One region of the Paenibacillus sp. MABNR03 genome, then DNA from elsewhere that is predicted to be linked to it. Evidence: riboswitches for the same ligand, from Rfam matches in the RefSeq annotation. Region 1 holds a riboswitch; the other holds the start of a gene.
What was found. A riboswitch is a leader RNA that binds a small molecule or an ion and turns the genes downstream of it on or off. The one in region 1 is predicted to bind FMN.
Positions count from the first base shown of each region.

Region 1 (7,982 bases):
CGAGCAGTGGAGAATACAAGTACAATTTTGAACCCTTTGAGTCCCTGCCGGACAAAGTCACAATCACACCTTATACAAGTACCGCCTATACAACGGCAGAAATAAATGTGGAATGGAAGGGGAAGCCACTCACTGTCCCACAAGGAGAAGTTGGATCTCTTATTATCTTAGATCAGAAATTGGAGGATAACAAACTAACGCTTACTTTCGAAGTTACAGGGGAACGTATTTATGAACAAGTGAGAGATATTGGGCTTAATGATCGTACGGGTAATCCCTTCCCGAGAGTCAGCCCGCCGATTCGTATCCAAGGAAGTGATAAATATGAAATTACGTTCTCTGACGTTATTAGTGCCGACTCAATCCAGATCACCACACCAATGTTTAATCCAACGAATTATCTCAGGGATCTCGAAGTCACCGTCCATTTGAGATCATTGTTTCAGCAAAATCCATTTGAAGAGTAGGTTATGTTAAATCTTAAAGTTGTTAAAGTTGTTTGACCTAAAAGAAAACCGCCCTTCGAAAGGGCGGTTGATTAAAGCGTCTTTTTTCGTTTGTGGCAATAAATCCCGAAGCAGTGTTATATACAATATTTCATAGTTCTATCTACTTAGTCCATCAAAATTAATTTGAAAGATGCAACGATTTCTCTGCCTTTTGGATTCAATCAGTTTTTTGGTGCAATCGGTACAGCCGTTGAGATCAGTGTGATAAGCTATTGGCAAACAAAAATGACAAGCCAAGCCGATAATCTCCCTTTTCATCAAAAGAGTGGGGTAAGTCAGAAAATAGATAGAACAGTTGATCTGTAGCGGTCAACTGTCCTTTTTCTATGCTCGAGCGCAAATAACAATCTGTACTTGTAATTAAGCGTTGTGATGGTGAATACAATCAATTTATAATGAGTAAAAACTCACTCAAAAAAAGGAGAGAGGTCGTTTGCCGCGTAGCAAGGAACAGTTCGAAGAAATGCGCAAAGCAACCAAGAGGAAAATTCATGCGTCTGCGATGCGATTATTTGTCCATCAAGGGTACGGTTCAACGAATGTTCAAGATATCGCAGACTCAGCAGGTATCAGTATCGGACTATTGTATCGACACTACAAAACAAAGGAAGAGTTATTTCATGAATTGGTTACCTACGCAGTTGAAGGTTTAAAACGCAATATTATTTTTTTCAACCAAGCCGATTATTCTCCTAAAGAGTTAATTGCACAGTTTGTAGACGAAGTATACTGCGATTTAAGTCATGGGGAAGATCTGGCTAATCTGCTAATTCTAATCAATCAATCTCTTTTGGCTGGAGCCGACACAAATTCGAAGCAATATGAAGAAATCCTTCACGTAAATAGCCAGTTTATGGATTCTACGGTACAGCTCATTCGCAAAGGTCAGCAGCGTGGAGATTTTCGTTCCGGTGATGCGCAAGAAATGGCTGTATTTTTGTATGCTTCGATTCAGGGTTTGGCTGAAATGAAAGTTTTGCTTAAGAGTGGCTTCACCGTGCCTTCACCGACCATCATCACTGCATTTCTAATGAAGGAAAAGGAGTGATCCTGTTATGTTTCGAGTGGTTAGAGCAGATCAAGCCGAGTTTGATGTGAGACAAGGGATAAGTAAAATATTTGCTGATGGATTCACGCAATGGCTTGGCTTTTTCTCAAAAGATCCGCTAAAGATTGCCGATACGTTTGCCCATATGTTTGTAATGGATCAATTTTATGTAGCGCTAAATGACAAAGAAGTCGTGGGAATGGCTGCCTGCACGGATGGGACTTCACACTCGGTAAAACTGGATATAAAGGAACTCCGTAAACATTTAGGCTTTTACAAGGGTACATTGGCTGGGATTTTTCTAAAGAAAGAATTTGAAGCACCCTTTGTTCAGCCTTCAAACGAGGTAGGTTCTATCGAATTTGTAGGGACGATGAACGAATTCAGAGGGCAAGGCGTTGCATCACAATTAATTCTGCACATCATCAAGCATACCCCTTATGAGGTTTACTTGATTGAGGAAGTGGCCGATACCAATATTCCTGCCATGAAAATGTATTCAAAATTAGGTTTTGAAAAATACAAACGCAGACCAATCCCCAAGAAACGAGCTCAAAAAATCGGCATTAATTACATTGTTTCGTGGAAATACAAGAAGTAGTCGATGAACCCTTCTGGTAAGAATACTTTATATCATAATGATGGAAAAAAAATAAAAACGTAATAATTATTATGTAAACTAAATTATTTAAAACAAAAGCTCATTACACATAGTGCTTTAATGTTAGTGAAAAAGACAATCGAATCATCTCATTACCCTAAATCAACTAGTAGAGACTCAAATGCATGCTTAACTCCGTTACTCCTTACGTTATATAAGTGGTAGCGGAATTAAGCAGCTATCCTGTTCTTTACTTTAAGCAGGGAAAAGCGGATTCCCGTTCATGCCAATCCAGAGTCCGGATGTTTCCAACTGACCAGCCAGATGGAGCAGCCAGTCTTCACGCCCTTTGGTTGCCATAATCTGCACACCCATGGGCAAGCCATCAGGCGTAAGATGTAATGGAACACTCATCGCTGGCTGACCTGTCAGATTGGCGAGCTGGGTGAATGGGGTATAGGTGAGACTAGGCTCAAACATCTCATAGATCAATTGCTGCTGATGCAGCTTGTCCAATTCGCTAATCTGCATCAGATGTTGAATTTGCTCTTCATTAGGTGTTAATTCTCCAACTTTAGGTGCTGGAAAAGCATTAACGGGTGTTACATAAAAATCATACCGTTCAAATAGCGCAGACATTTGCGCAGCAGCCACGTCCCATTCAGCAAGACTATGAACGAACTCTGCGGCCGATACCTTTTTGCCCGCTTCAGCCAGTACCCAGGATTCAATCTCCATATCGCCCGAGGTCAAGGGTCTGCCCATAGCATGTTCCATGGAAGAGATCATTGCCGCCATTTCACCGCTGTTCATCATATAGTAGTTCTCCATCAATCGAACGCCGTTGACCGGACTCAGTTTTTCCTCAACGTGATGACCTTGTTCTTCCAACCAGCGGACGAGTTTGAATACGGCTTCCTTGGCATCATCACTTACCGGGGTGCCTACTGGTGAATCCGTGGTATATGCAATCTTCAGTTTGCGTTGATGAGGATAGTTCATATCGGCCAAATAACTGCCCGGAAAGAGAGGAGCATGAAACGCAGCCTCAGGCTGAATCACCTGGAGCGTATCCAGCAGCGCTGCACTGTCTCGCACGGTACGGGATAGCGCAAAATCAATGGATGCACCTTGCCATTGGCGACCAACTCCTGGTCCTACAGGTGTCCGTCCACGAGTGGGTTTGAGTCCGAATAGCCCGCTGAAGGAGGCAGGAATTCGGATCGACCCACCACCATCACTGGCTCCGGCCAGCGGGACAATTCCTGAAGCAACAGCTGCTGCGGCACCGCCGCTTGAACCTCCAGGAGAGTGATTCGTGTTCCATGGATTGCGACTAGGCCCGTGAAGACGCGGCTCGGTAATGTTTTTCAGGCCAAATTCCGGTGTATTCGTATGTCCAATAATTACAAAGCCCGCATCACGGAGACGGGTTACAAAATTTGAATTGCGTAATGCCCGATGATCCTTCAGCAGACGAGAACCTGAAGTCAGAATCTCACCCTCCAGCGATTGGGAAATGTCTTTAAGGAGCAATGGCACGCCAGCAAAAGGCTGTTCGCCCGGGCGAACGTACCCCGCTTCCGTACGGGCGCGTGTTTCATATGTACGAATGACCGCATTAAGCTGCGGATTAACTTCTTCCAAACGTGCGTAGGCCGCTTCCAACAATTCAACCGGGGTAACCTCCCGTGCTCGAATCAATTCAGCCAAACCAATGGCATCGTAAGAAGTATATGAAAATGAAGACATGATGATCGTTCCTCTCCAAATATATTAATGACTACAACATTCACTCCATATGTCATCGTACCACTGGAATTGTTAAAAGACAAAAGGCACTGCACATCTATGGAGATGCGTCAGTGCCTTTTCATTTATTTATATCATCTTAATTAGTCTGTCCGAAGCTTTGGAGCTGCGTCTGCAGCCGTGGAGGATCGTTCCTGCTGTTTGGATATGGCGAACAGGGCAACCCAGATCAAAATGAATCCAAGTAATTGTTCCCAGGTGATAAGCGTCCGGAAAGCAATCCAGTTTACAAGCACACCCGCCATCGGGAAGCTAAGCTCCGCGAGTGTGGCCACCGAGGCTTTGGTGGATGAGAGACCTTTATAATACAACAGCAGACTCAGTAATCCAGGCAATAGGGCCTGACCCAAAATGTTAAGCGCAACAGCCGCTTGTTCGCCTGTACCCGAAGGTAATGTCCAGGCAGCACCTTCGTTCCAGGTCATAAAGATCAACAGCGGGAGAGCTACGACGAAGCGAAGGGAGGTGACCGTTTCATAACGGGTTTGCCCCAGCATCAGTCGTCCCATTACCGTAGAGCCACCCCATAAGGCCGCTGCCCCAAGGGACAACAGGCTGCCTGCGTGAATCCAGTTGTTCCAGTTTCCAAGCGGAAGTGTAAATCCGAACGTAAGCAGATAAGTTCCTATAAGAGCAACAATGAATAACCAGCCGAAACGGCGCGGTAATGTTTCCTTGAGCAGTATCTTGGCCAAAACAATCGCGAAGATAGGCTGCATCTTTTGCAGTAACAGTACCGTGTTCGGATCATTGTGTGTAAGTGCCAGCGTGAATAAAACCGTTGCCAGTGCTGAGCCACCCCATGAAATAAAGATGACGGCAATCCAGTGGTGGGCTCGAAGATTTTTCAGATCGGCGCGGAATTTCCAGAGGACCGGAATAGCGATTAGACTCACAATGATATGTTCCACCAGTACAATTTGGGTAGAGGTCATCGTTTGTAATAAAATAATGCGGAACAACGGATCCACACCCCAAAGGGCTGCACCGAGAACAACGAGCCAAAATCCGGTGTTGCTTCGTTCCTTGCGATAAACAGTTGATGCATGTTGGGTCTTTTCCATATTCAGGACTCCTTCGTCAGAACACGGAATCTTCAGTTGGCAAAATCGACAAAAGCCCCCGTTTTGGCATACACCAAATAAACGGGGGCTCATCCATGGACATATCATCAGGAAAGAAACCTTCCCCTGAAGGGATATGTCATGTGTTGATCTTCTCTCATCCGGACTGTACCGTCGGCCTTGGAGTCACACCAAGTCAGTCGCCGTCGTCCATAGCAGTCAACAGCGAGTCGCGGGCTGGTTCCGAAGAACATCACCGCCGGTTGGGAATTGCACCCTACCCCGAAGATCCTATTCAATTTATAGTGTGTGTACAAGTTGTAACATTAATAAGTTCATCTTATTCCTGTAAGCGCTAGCAGTTCAAGTGTTTTTTTAGAAGACGATATTCCAGCTCCCTTGCTGCCTGCGGAGCAGTACGATCTGTCCCGCATGATATGCATCGTGTAAAACCCAGCGGGCGAGTTCATGTCCCAGCTTTTCCTCTGTATTCATATTAGGAGCTTCGAGATCGGATTGCTGTAGAGAGGCTATCTGTGCTCGAAGCTCGGCAGATACGCTATGAGTGTCTTGTATGACTTGGTTCCAGCCATCGGTATTTAAGGGATCCCCTGAATCCCCAAAAGTGGAAACGTTGTCGTCAGCTGCGGGCTGAGAAGGTGTGGTTCCCTGAATACGATACAACAAGCGGTTATTGTAATAATACATATGGTTAACCAACTGCCAGATGCTTAGTCCACCGGAAGGAGGAATCCAGGCAGCCTGCTCGGCTGTGAGTCCTTCCAGCGCCTTAGCCAACGGTACAATCCAATTACATTGATCCCATGTGTCATCTTTTTGAATCAGCAATAGATCTGTTGCCATGGTATTCATTCATATTCCTCCCTGAATTCGTGGTAACTAGCTAAAGTACTTAAATGTCGTTACAATTAATGTAACACAAAATAAGTTGAATGTAACCACCAATTATTGATTAAGATAGTTACATCTTCGCGGAGGTACGTATGGACAGACTTTGGACAGACTTTGTAAACAGTGATTATCACGACTGGCGTGGCGGAGATCGATCGGAAGATAGATTGGCCAAGCCCGAATGGCAGCAACGGTTTCTAGAACAGTGGCGCTTGCAGGCATCGATACCTGCTTCTATTGAAGAAGAGACATCCATGAGAAAGTTCAGAATTGAATTACAGGCTGTGGCAACCCGTCTCTCTGAAGGAGCATCATTAACGGATGAGGAACGGGAGTGGTTGAACGCTATTATGGAGAAAGGACGTGGACATCGAAAGCTCAGCGTTGACAAACAGCAGTTGAGAGTGGAGTGGATTCCTGTGGGAGCTCATTGGCAGCAGGTGATGGCAGAGGTCGCCGCTGATTTTGCCATAACACTCACACAAGGTGAAGGAGCGAGGATTCGAATTTGTGACAATGCAGACTGCCGCTGGGTCTTCTACGATGATACCCGGAGCCGCACGCAGAAATACTGTGATGACAAGATGTGTGGCAATCTAATGAAGGTTAGAAGATTTCGCGCCAAACGAAAAGGGGAGCAACAGAATAATTTAGAAAGATAAGCCGCATTGATCAATGTGGCTCTTTGACATGTTTTTGGTGCCTGCCCATCTCATATGAAGACACGATTCGCATGCTGAGGACAGTGAAAACGGACGAAAATAGCCTCCATTCTCATAACTGCAACTAACAACGAATAATAAATCATTTTTATCGAAAATAAGACGTTAAAAAACTGCGCATAATATAAATTATACGCAGTTTTATTTTAAAACGATTTTCATATTCTATCCCCTCCATCAGATCACGATATTATTCGCCCTAATAGCACAAAATAATACGGCAAATATCGGTTTGGCCATTTATTTCACATATAGTCGTTACAGTCATCTAAAACCTGAGCGCTGGATTCATGCTGGTGCACTATATAAAAACAGGTTAAATTCTTTCTTTCGTACTGATTCGTTATTGCGAAGCAGTACGGGGTCTTTTTCTATTATAAAGAGCTGGAAAGGAATACGAGAAAAGGCTATTGGTTTTGGAGCTATATCTAGTAGGTCATAAGACGCAAGTTCGTACTTGCACAGCCAGCTAGGGTTGCGGTCAGATAAAATATGAAATATATTGGGGGATGTGACATGCCATCAGACATAGGAGAGGGGATGTACTATGAACACACCAATACATACCAATCAGCTTCACATGAATCCGAATTTCGGATTTGCACTGGCAGACTCTATCGTACTTGCAGAGGCAAAGGTGAATATCTCACATCCTGAGGAGAAAGATGCCTTTCAATTGGAAGTCGACCCGGGGCGCAGGTTGAAAGATGGACGCAAGGTATCCGTCATTGCACAGCAGCTTGATGCACCGATCCACCGGGATGACGCTGTGATCATATATGGTCAGGAGCTTGGCTCGGTTCAATATTCTGTTTTTTTGAAACCTGAAAGCACGATTTCATTAAATTCCATAGAAGGTATCGAGCAGCCTGTACAATGGGGATGGACTGATTTTGCAGAAGGAGAATATGAACTGCGGATTTCGCTGCACCGAAAAACACCTCGGATTGCCGAAGGCCCCCTGGAGCCTGAACAAGAGGCTATGGTAAAATATGCACAGGTTGTAACGGTATTCATAACATTGTTTCCATCAGAAGCAATTCAGCATCAATCTGCCGTTTCATCCAAATGGAGCAGGGATCATCATGTTTTTGACGGTTATGGCCGGGGTGGATTTATTTTAGCGGACCTGCCACGTATGTCGAAACGAGTGGAACAACTTATTGGTACTGGAGACCATAACTTGATTGAACAATTCGGAGAAGGTGACCTTTCGGACAATTTACTAGCGGAAGGGCTTATGGCTATCGCGTGGGGTGTGTCTCCATGGTGTTATTCACTCTACTCCACACCCGACAAGCAAGCGGCTTCCAC
Region 1 is NZ_JBCIYR010000001.1:1,045,682-1,053,663, forward strand. Features, by position in the region: gene AAIH57_RS04505 (DUF4179 domain-containing protein) at 1-467, shown strand, start outside; gene AAIH57_RS04510 (TetR/AcrR family transcriptional regulator) at 943-1,557, shown strand; gene AAIH57_RS04515 (GNAT family N-acetyltransferase) at 1,565-2,158, shown strand; gene AAIH57_RS04520 (amidase) at 2,414-3,910, opposite strand; gene AAIH57_RS04525 (DMT family transporter) at 4,054-5,034, opposite strand; FMN riboswitch at 5,180-5,328, opposite strand; gene AAIH57_RS04530 (DinB family protein) at 5,410-5,907, opposite strand; gene AAIH57_RS04535 (CGNR zinc finger domain-containing protein) at 6,039-6,608, shown strand; gene AAIH57_RS04540 (hypothetical protein) at 7,216-7,982, shown strand, end outside.

Region 2 (7,982 bases), on a different contig from region 1:
TCCGGCACGACGGAGCACTCCGCCGTCTTTTGCAATTAACGGGAACATGTGACCCGGCTTGCGGAAATCACTACCCTTGGCTTCCGGATCAATTAGACCTTTCACCGTAATGGAGCGTTCATGTGCAGAAATGCCTGTCGTGGTATCCTTATGATCCACAGAAACAGTGAACGCCGTCCCGTGAAAATCGGTATTTTGCTGAACCATCGGTTTCAGATTGAGCTCATCAGCACGCTGCTGTGTAATGGGAACACACACCAAGCCTCTGCCCTCGGTAATCATGAAGTTGATCACTTCAGGCGTAGCCTTCTCGGCCAGTGCAATAAAGTCCCCTTCATTCTCCCGGTCCTCATCGTCCACAACGATAACGGGTTTTCCGCGCATCAAATCGTAAATGGCTTCCTCTATGGGATCAAGTATGGATTGATCTGACATAAGTTCCCCTCCAGTTGTCTCTCTATAAAATGTACACCTTCATTTATGCAAAGCCGTGGTTGGCCAGAAATTCCTCACTAATGCTTTTGGGTTTGCCTCCACCGGTTTCCGGATGTCCTTTGCCGTACTGGAGCAGATGATCCACATATTTCCCCAAAATATCACATTCAATATTAATGGTATCGCCCGGCTTTTTCACTTGAAGTACAGTCTCCCCAATGGTATGAGGAATAATCGATACGGTAAACGAGGTTTGTGTCGTCTGCACCACAGTTAAACTAATACCATCCAGTGTTACCGACCCTTTGGGAATCAAGTATTTAAACATCTGATGGTCGTCCGGTTTAATCTCAAATACAACAGCGTTCTGATCACGTGTGATACTGCCGATCACTCCCGTGCCATCCACGTGCCCTTGCACGATGTGTCCGCCAAAACGGCCGCCTGACTGCATGGCCCGCTCCAGATTCACTTTGCTCCCGGATTGCAGCTGGCTGAGATTAGTATGCCGGTAGGTTTCAGGCATGACATCTGCAGTGAATCCTCCACCTTCCAAAGTCGTTGCCGTTAGGCAAACTCCGTTCACAGACACGCTGTCGCCTATCTTCAAATCATCCATGATGGCGGAAGCTCCGATGTTCAGGACCATTGCTTCGCCTTTTCGACCAATACGCCGAATCTGACCGACTTCTTCCACCAAACCGGTAAACATGCTGCCGCCTCCTTATTCTCGTTTCTCTTCTTGCAATTTCATTTCCGTTACTCAGGCCAGACAGGGATTCCACCAATACTGATATTATCTCCAACTTGCTCGATTTCCAGCTGATTCAATTGGATGGCTTGGCTCATGCGTTCCACACCTTCGAATCGGAAGCTGCCCGGTGTATCGTACCCGCCCACAATTTTTGGAGCGATAAACATCAACAGCCGATCCACCAATTTCGCTTCCAGCATCGCACCGTTCAATGTGCCGCCGCCTTCAAGCAGGATGGAACCAATCTCTCGATCGCCCAGCTTGCTGAGCGCACTCAGCAAATCCACTCTTGGTCCTGGACCACAACGTATAATTTCCACGCCATAGGCTTCCAGACGCTCGGCCGCCTCAGCGCTTGCCTCATCCGTCGTAAGCACCCAGGTTGGTGCAAGTCCGTCCTTGACCATTTTTGAACCTACAGGAAGGCGGAGCTTGGAATCCACAACGATTCGTACAGGGCTGATCCCTTCCACTTGAAGGCGAGTGGTGAGCTCTGGGTTATCTGCAATAACCGTATCCACGCCAACCATAATACCCTGATGACGATGACGCAGCGCATGTACGATTTCGCGTGCAGGTTCGTTGGAGATCCATTTGCTGTCTCCACTGCGGGTAGCAATTTTGCCATCCAGCGTAGATGCTGTTTTTAAGGTAACAAACGGTAGGCCCGTGGTAATGAATTTAATGAATTTCTCGTTCAAACGTCTTCCGCGCTCGCGCAAAACGCCGACTTCGACCTCAATGCCTTGTTGACGCAACATGCTGATCCCTCTGCCGGATACCTGCGGATTGGGATCTTCACAGCACACCACGACTCGCTTCACTTTTTCGTGAATCAGACGTTCGCTGCACGGCGGCGTTTTGCCATAATGACTGCAAGGTTCGAGGGTTACGTAAACCGTACTGCCCTCGGCATCACTGCCTGCCATATTCAGTGCATGTACTTCTGCGTGGCCTGTACCCCGTTTGAGGTGACTCCCCAGACCCACAACCCTGCCTTCTTTTACAACTACACAACCAACGACAGGATTAATTCCTGTTTGCCCTTGTGCACGTTCTGCCATATCCAACGCAAGCCCCATATAAAATTCATCATTGATCATTTCCAAGTCCGTTCACCCCACGGTTAATATCTTAAGTTAGAGACCTCCCTTCCATCAGAGAGGTGGTTGTACCATATCCATAATAAAAAATCCCCACCCGAACAATCGTTCGATGGGGATGATGAGAGACATGTGTCACCAGCAGGATGTCGTTGATACGTTTGCCAACAGCACTTTGCCCAAAACTCCATTTCAGGCAAGTGAAAGCAGACACATACCTTAATGAACTTCAATTACAGGTAAAGAGCTTCTATGATGTGGCATATGTACGGAAAATGTCGGGATAACCGACTCTCCCTGCACAGAAGCAGACTTCTGGTGCAGCAACACATCTGCGGAATGCAGTCCATATGGGCTGCACCCTCTCCTTCTCCCATCCAGACTATACTGTCGGTTCTGGAATTACACCAGATCAGCCATCTGCCACAGGCAGACAGGTCACGGACTTTGCACCAGGTGCTGGATTGATATCCTTACACTATGCATCACCGCCGGTAGGGAATTGCACCCTGCCCTGAAGGATCGTTGCGTTATTAATTGGATGTTAGCACTTTAACGCCAAAAAATCAATTGTTTTTTGTTCCTTTTTGTCACATACTAACTTTTAATAAGCTAGAGAATACAAAAAAACCGCTTCGTTCAAAACGAAACGGCTCTTTCTTGTCTTGCAAGAATAACAATTAAACTTCTACGACTTCAACAGTTTCCATTTTGTCGCGACCTTCGAAAGCATCTACGAACTCCATACCTTTGGTTACTTTACCAAATACGGTATGTTGTCCATCCAGATGCGGCTGTGGTTGGTAGCAGATGTAGAACTGGCTTCCGCCTGTGTTACGGCCTGCATGCGCCATAGCCAACGTTCCACGCTCATGTTTGTTCGGGTTGATCTCACAGTTGATCGTGTAGCCAGGGCCACCTGCACCGGAACCGTTAGGGCATCCGCCTTGAGCTACGAAGCCCGGGATAACGCGGTGGAATACAAGTCCGTTGTAGAAACCGGAGTTTGCCAGTTTCTCAAAGTTTGCCACTGTGTTTGGAGCTTCTTGATCGAACAGGTCGATCAGAACTTCTCCGCCGTTTGCCATTTTGATTTTCGCTTGTTTCGCCATATGTAAATGACTCCTTTCGTATTGACCATCGTTAATGGTGCCAGAACGCATGGCATGGGCCAAGCTTTATAGCACTTTTCTTAGTGTACACCGAAATGGGATTGATCGCAAAATAATCAGCATATTTTTTGAGAAAATATCCTTAAAATCAAAAAGAAGACCAAGGGATGTCCCTTTTGGTCTTCTTTAAATTATATTCAATAGATTAACGGGTTACTGGCTGCTTGGCAATACGCTCCGGCACAAGGTCATTCTGGATGATGTCCTGATACGTTTCGCGACGTACAACAACATCACCTTGACCGTCTTTAACAAACACGACCGCCGGACGACGAATCCGGTTATAGTTGCTTGCCATGGAGTAGTTGTACGCACCCGTGCAGGCTACGGCAAGCAAATCACCGCTCTGAACTTTAGGCAGGTCCAGATCCCAGATCAGCATATCGCCACTCTCACAGCATTTGCCGGCAACCGATACGGTTTCCTGAGCAGACTCATTCGCACGATTGGCGAGTACCGCTTCATATTTGGATTCATACAAAGCCGGACGCGGGTTATCCGTCATCCCGCCATCCACAGCCACATATTTGCGTACCCCAGGGATATCTTTGCTGGTACCTACAGTGTACAGAGTCGTACCTGCCTCACCAACAATACTGCGGCCTGGCTCTACCCAGATTTCGGGCACATCGTAACCGATTTGGGCGAAATGATTTTTGACTGCATCCGTAATGGCTTTTACGTATTGTGATACTTCAAGTGGAGTATCTCCTTCGGTATAGCGGATACCGAACCCGCCGCCGAGGTTAACCACTTTGAACGCTACTTTAAGACGCTCATATACACTCGAAGCAAATTCAGCTACGCGCTGAATGGCCATCTGGAAACCTTCCACCTCAAAGATTTGAGAACCGATGTGGGAATGGACACCCAACAAAACCAGGTTGGACTGTTTGGAAGCGAGCTCAATCGCTTCGAACGCTGTTCCGTTACCGATATCGAATCCGAACTTCGAATCTGTCTGACCTGTAGAGATATATTCATGTGTATGTGCTTCCACACCAGGAGTCACACGAAGCAAGATGTTCACCTGACGATTTTTCTCTGCGGCTACAGCCTGCAGCAAATGCAGTTCATTGAAGTTATCCACAACGAAGCAGCCGATTTCGGCATCAAGTGCCATTTCGATCTCTTCCAGTGTTTTGTTGTTGCCGTGGAAATGAATACGTTCAGCAGGGAATCCAGCTTGCAGAGCTGTGAACAATTCACCGTCGGATACAACATCCAGGGAGAGTCCTTCTTCCGCAGCAAGAGCACACATAGCCATAACGCAGAACGCTTTACTTGCATAAGCAACCTGGAAACCCAGTCCGGAAGCACGGAATGCATCCATGTATTCTCTGCAGCGATCGCGAACCAATTGCTCGTCCACTACATAAAGTGGTGTTCCAAATTGTTCTTTCAGGTCTGTTGTATCCACTCCGCCAATTTCCAGATGGCCTTGAGCATTTATTTTACTTGTACCATGTAAATACATAATCAGCATTCCTCACTTTTTATATACTGGAATAGTTTCTACTCCAATGATTTTACACCAGTATACCAAATTAGACAGCGAGAAGAATGGATTTTTAGGCAGATCATTTGTGTTTTTTACTTTTCCGCTTTTCACCGTCCGGATCGTCAGGCATTTTTGTGTTGTCGCGTGTCTTGTTGAACGATGGACGTTTTTTACTTTCCAGGAGTGGCAATCGGAACAAAAAGTTCCCCAGAGCCTTTGCATTAAACGGTATGAACGGCCACAAGTAAGATGAATTGTAGGACCGGTGTATGGTGAGCGCCAAAATAAGCAAGGTTGTACCGACCACAAATCCGGGTACTTTGAAAATGGCAACGGCGATCAACAGGACCAGCCTCACGAGCCGATTCGCAAGCCCAAGCTCATAACTCGGTGTGGCGAACATACCGATCGCCGCAATAGCCATGTAGAGAACGACTTCATTCACAAAATATCCCGTCTTAACGGCGATATCCCCGACGAGAATTGCCGCAATCAAACCCATGGCCGATGCCAGAGGTGTAGGGGTATGAACTGCTGCCATCCGCAGCAAATCCACCCCAAGCTCAATTAAAAGAAACTGCAGAATGATGGGCAGCTTCACATTCTCTTGTGGACCTATAAAATCCAGTCCTATCGGTTTAAGCGCAGGATCAATCACCATCAACATCCATAGTGGCAGCAAAAACAGGGAGATTAAAATGCCCGCGAAGCGAACCCAGCGCAGGTACGTTCCCATAAAGGCAGTCTGTCTGTTCTCTTCGGCATGTTCACAGAGGTCAAAAAAGGTTGTAGGCAAAATCATTACACTTGGCGAAGTGTCAACAAATATGACAACCCTTCCTTCAAGCAGATGAGATGCCGTCACATCCGGTCGTTCGGAATACCGGACCAGCGGAAACGGATTCCACCCTTTATTGATTATCGCTTCCTCCAGCTGTTTGTCCGCTGCGGGTATTCCATCGATATCCACCCGTTTGATTTTTTCACGAACCGAGTCCACCTGTACTTTATCCACAATATCATCGATATAAACCACACAGACATCCGTTTGGGTTCTTCGGCCCACCTGCATGATCTCGAACTTCAATCCAGGATCACGTATCCTCCGGCGTACCAAAGTAACGTTGGTCAAAAGGGTTTCCGTGAAGCCATCTCTTGAGCCCCGGACCACTCTCTCCAGGGAAGGCTCTTCCGGAGAACGTACCGGATAACTCCGTGTATCCATGATCAATACGGAGCGATCCCCTTCGACAAACATGGCACTCATCCCGGTGAGGACTTTGTTAATGACCGCGCTCATCTTATCGACTCTCTCCACCTGAATATGAGGGATGTAGCATTCAAAATACGACTTGAGCGCATGTCCTGTTACCTGATCCGGTGAAAGGTAGGTTAGTCTTTTTAACACTTCCAGCAAAATCCCGTCCTTGGCAAACCCGGTCAACAGCAGTAATCCAACGTGCTTGCCGCCCAGAACCATCTCTCTCATATTGACGTCAAAAGACTCTCCAAGGCCCAGAATCTGCTTCAATGTATATTTGTTATCGCTCATGCGAGGGGAGATATCATCGTTATCCTGCCAGTACTGTACGGATTCCTCAACGCTGTCTGACATCTCATCCTGTTTCTTTTTTTCGTACGCCCGCTGCTCCTCTTCCTTTTGAATTTCATAAGGTGATTTGTGCATCAGCTCTTCGGGTACTCCTTCACCTGAATCGTGCCCGGTACTGTCTGATCTTACATCCATTTTCCATCCTCCTTCGATTCCTTGTTCTAACGCTGATATACAAAAAAGTCGAACAGGGAACCTGTCATTTTACCCAGAATCATGGCTAGCAGCAGTCCGAATAGATACGATTTCATGCCCAATCGTTTTGCCAGTACAGGCAGCACATTGAGCACTTCCGTCAGTGCCGCAGCGAGCAAGCCGATGAACACCCCGCAAAACAATCCGATGATCGGACTAAGCACCCAAATTCCAGGCACTTTCCAGTGCCAGAAATCGGCAATGGTTCCGACCAACGATCCTCCGATCAATGCCCCTTCATACCAGTGGGTTTTGTCATAGGAACGGGTTAGCTGTGCAAGTCTGGGAATCATATCAAGCACGAGAATGAGGGCAATCACGCCGCTTCCTACTGCAATTCCTCCTGCAATGCCTAATACGATGCTGATCGCTCCGTTAAGAACGCTCATCGGCATTCATCTCCCCGCGTTCCTGCTCGTGCATTCGTTCAGTTTCTTCAATGACGACAAACTTGTCTACATTTTGCTGGTATAAGAACATTTCCACTTCAAGCGGAGTGGGTTCTTCATTCCACTTTTTCTTAAATAAATGATTAAAAAATACAGCCATACCGAATCCGATCCCGATGGAGTACGCCACCTGAAACAGATAGGGATGCTCATCCCGGCGACCCGTAATCATCTCCACAATGCGGATCTGTACTTCCTGCATGTTCACGTCTGCATGGAAATTCATGATGGTCAGTGCTGAGCCAAAGAAGAGCAGCAACCAGACCAGGATGAACAGGGATTTGGAAGGTCTTCCAGTCCCCGCAACGACCTCAACCAGCGTATGGCCCGAACCGATTAGTTCGACTGTAACCTCGGGCAACATGCGCCGAATTTGAGGTATGATCTGCAAAATATCAATCAGGATCAGATTGCCGTCCTCCGGTCCCGGGCGCAGCAGTTCAAGTTCAAGCAGCCTTCGTTCCCCGTCTTCCGGAGAGGTTAACACGTGAGCGATATCACCAAGCTTCACCTCTCTGCCCCTCTGGATACGAATACGGCTGCGCAGACGAATGTAGACCGTTGGAGTGGGTGTCAGAGACATCCGAAACACTCCTTTACTGCGTAATTTAGGTTAGTATTTGAAGAATGTGCAAATTTATTACATTCGGGTTGGAAAAAGGTTGGGAACCCTACGGGCGCTCCGGAATGGATCGGTCATCGGCCGCTGTTCTTCGAAGGTAAGCCACCAAGCTCTCCCGGCTCCCCCATCGTAAAACGAC
Region 2 is NZ_JBCIYR010000003.1:812,631-820,612, reverse strand. Features, by position in the region: gene AAIH57_RS18940 (bifunctional 3,4-dihydroxy-2-butanone-4-phosphate synthase/GTP cyclohydrolase II) at 1-435, opposite strand, end outside; gene ribE (riboflavin synthase) at 479-1,147, opposite strand; gene ribD (bifunctional diaminohydroxyphosphoribosylaminopyrimidine deaminase/5-amino-6-(5-phosphoribosylamino)uracil reductase RibD) at 1,195-2,298, opposite strand; FMN riboswitch at 2,654-2,818, opposite strand; gene AAIH57_RS18925 (peptidylprolyl isomerase) at 2,973-3,404, opposite strand; gene lysA (diaminopimelate decarboxylase) at 3,610-4,941, opposite strand; gene AAIH57_RS18915 (spore germination protein) at 5,045-6,652, opposite strand; gene AAIH57_RS18910 (stage V sporulation protein AB) at 6,739-7,167, opposite strand; gene AAIH57_RS18905 (stage V sporulation protein AA) at 7,148-7,804, opposite strand.
Region 2: it holds a riboswitch for FMN, as region 1 does, so the genes downstream of both, ribD (bifunctional diaminohydroxyphosphoribosylaminopyrimidine deaminase/5-amino-6-(5-phosphoribosylamino)uracil reductase RibD) here and AAIH57_RS04525 (DMT family transporter) in region 1, are expected to answer to the same signal.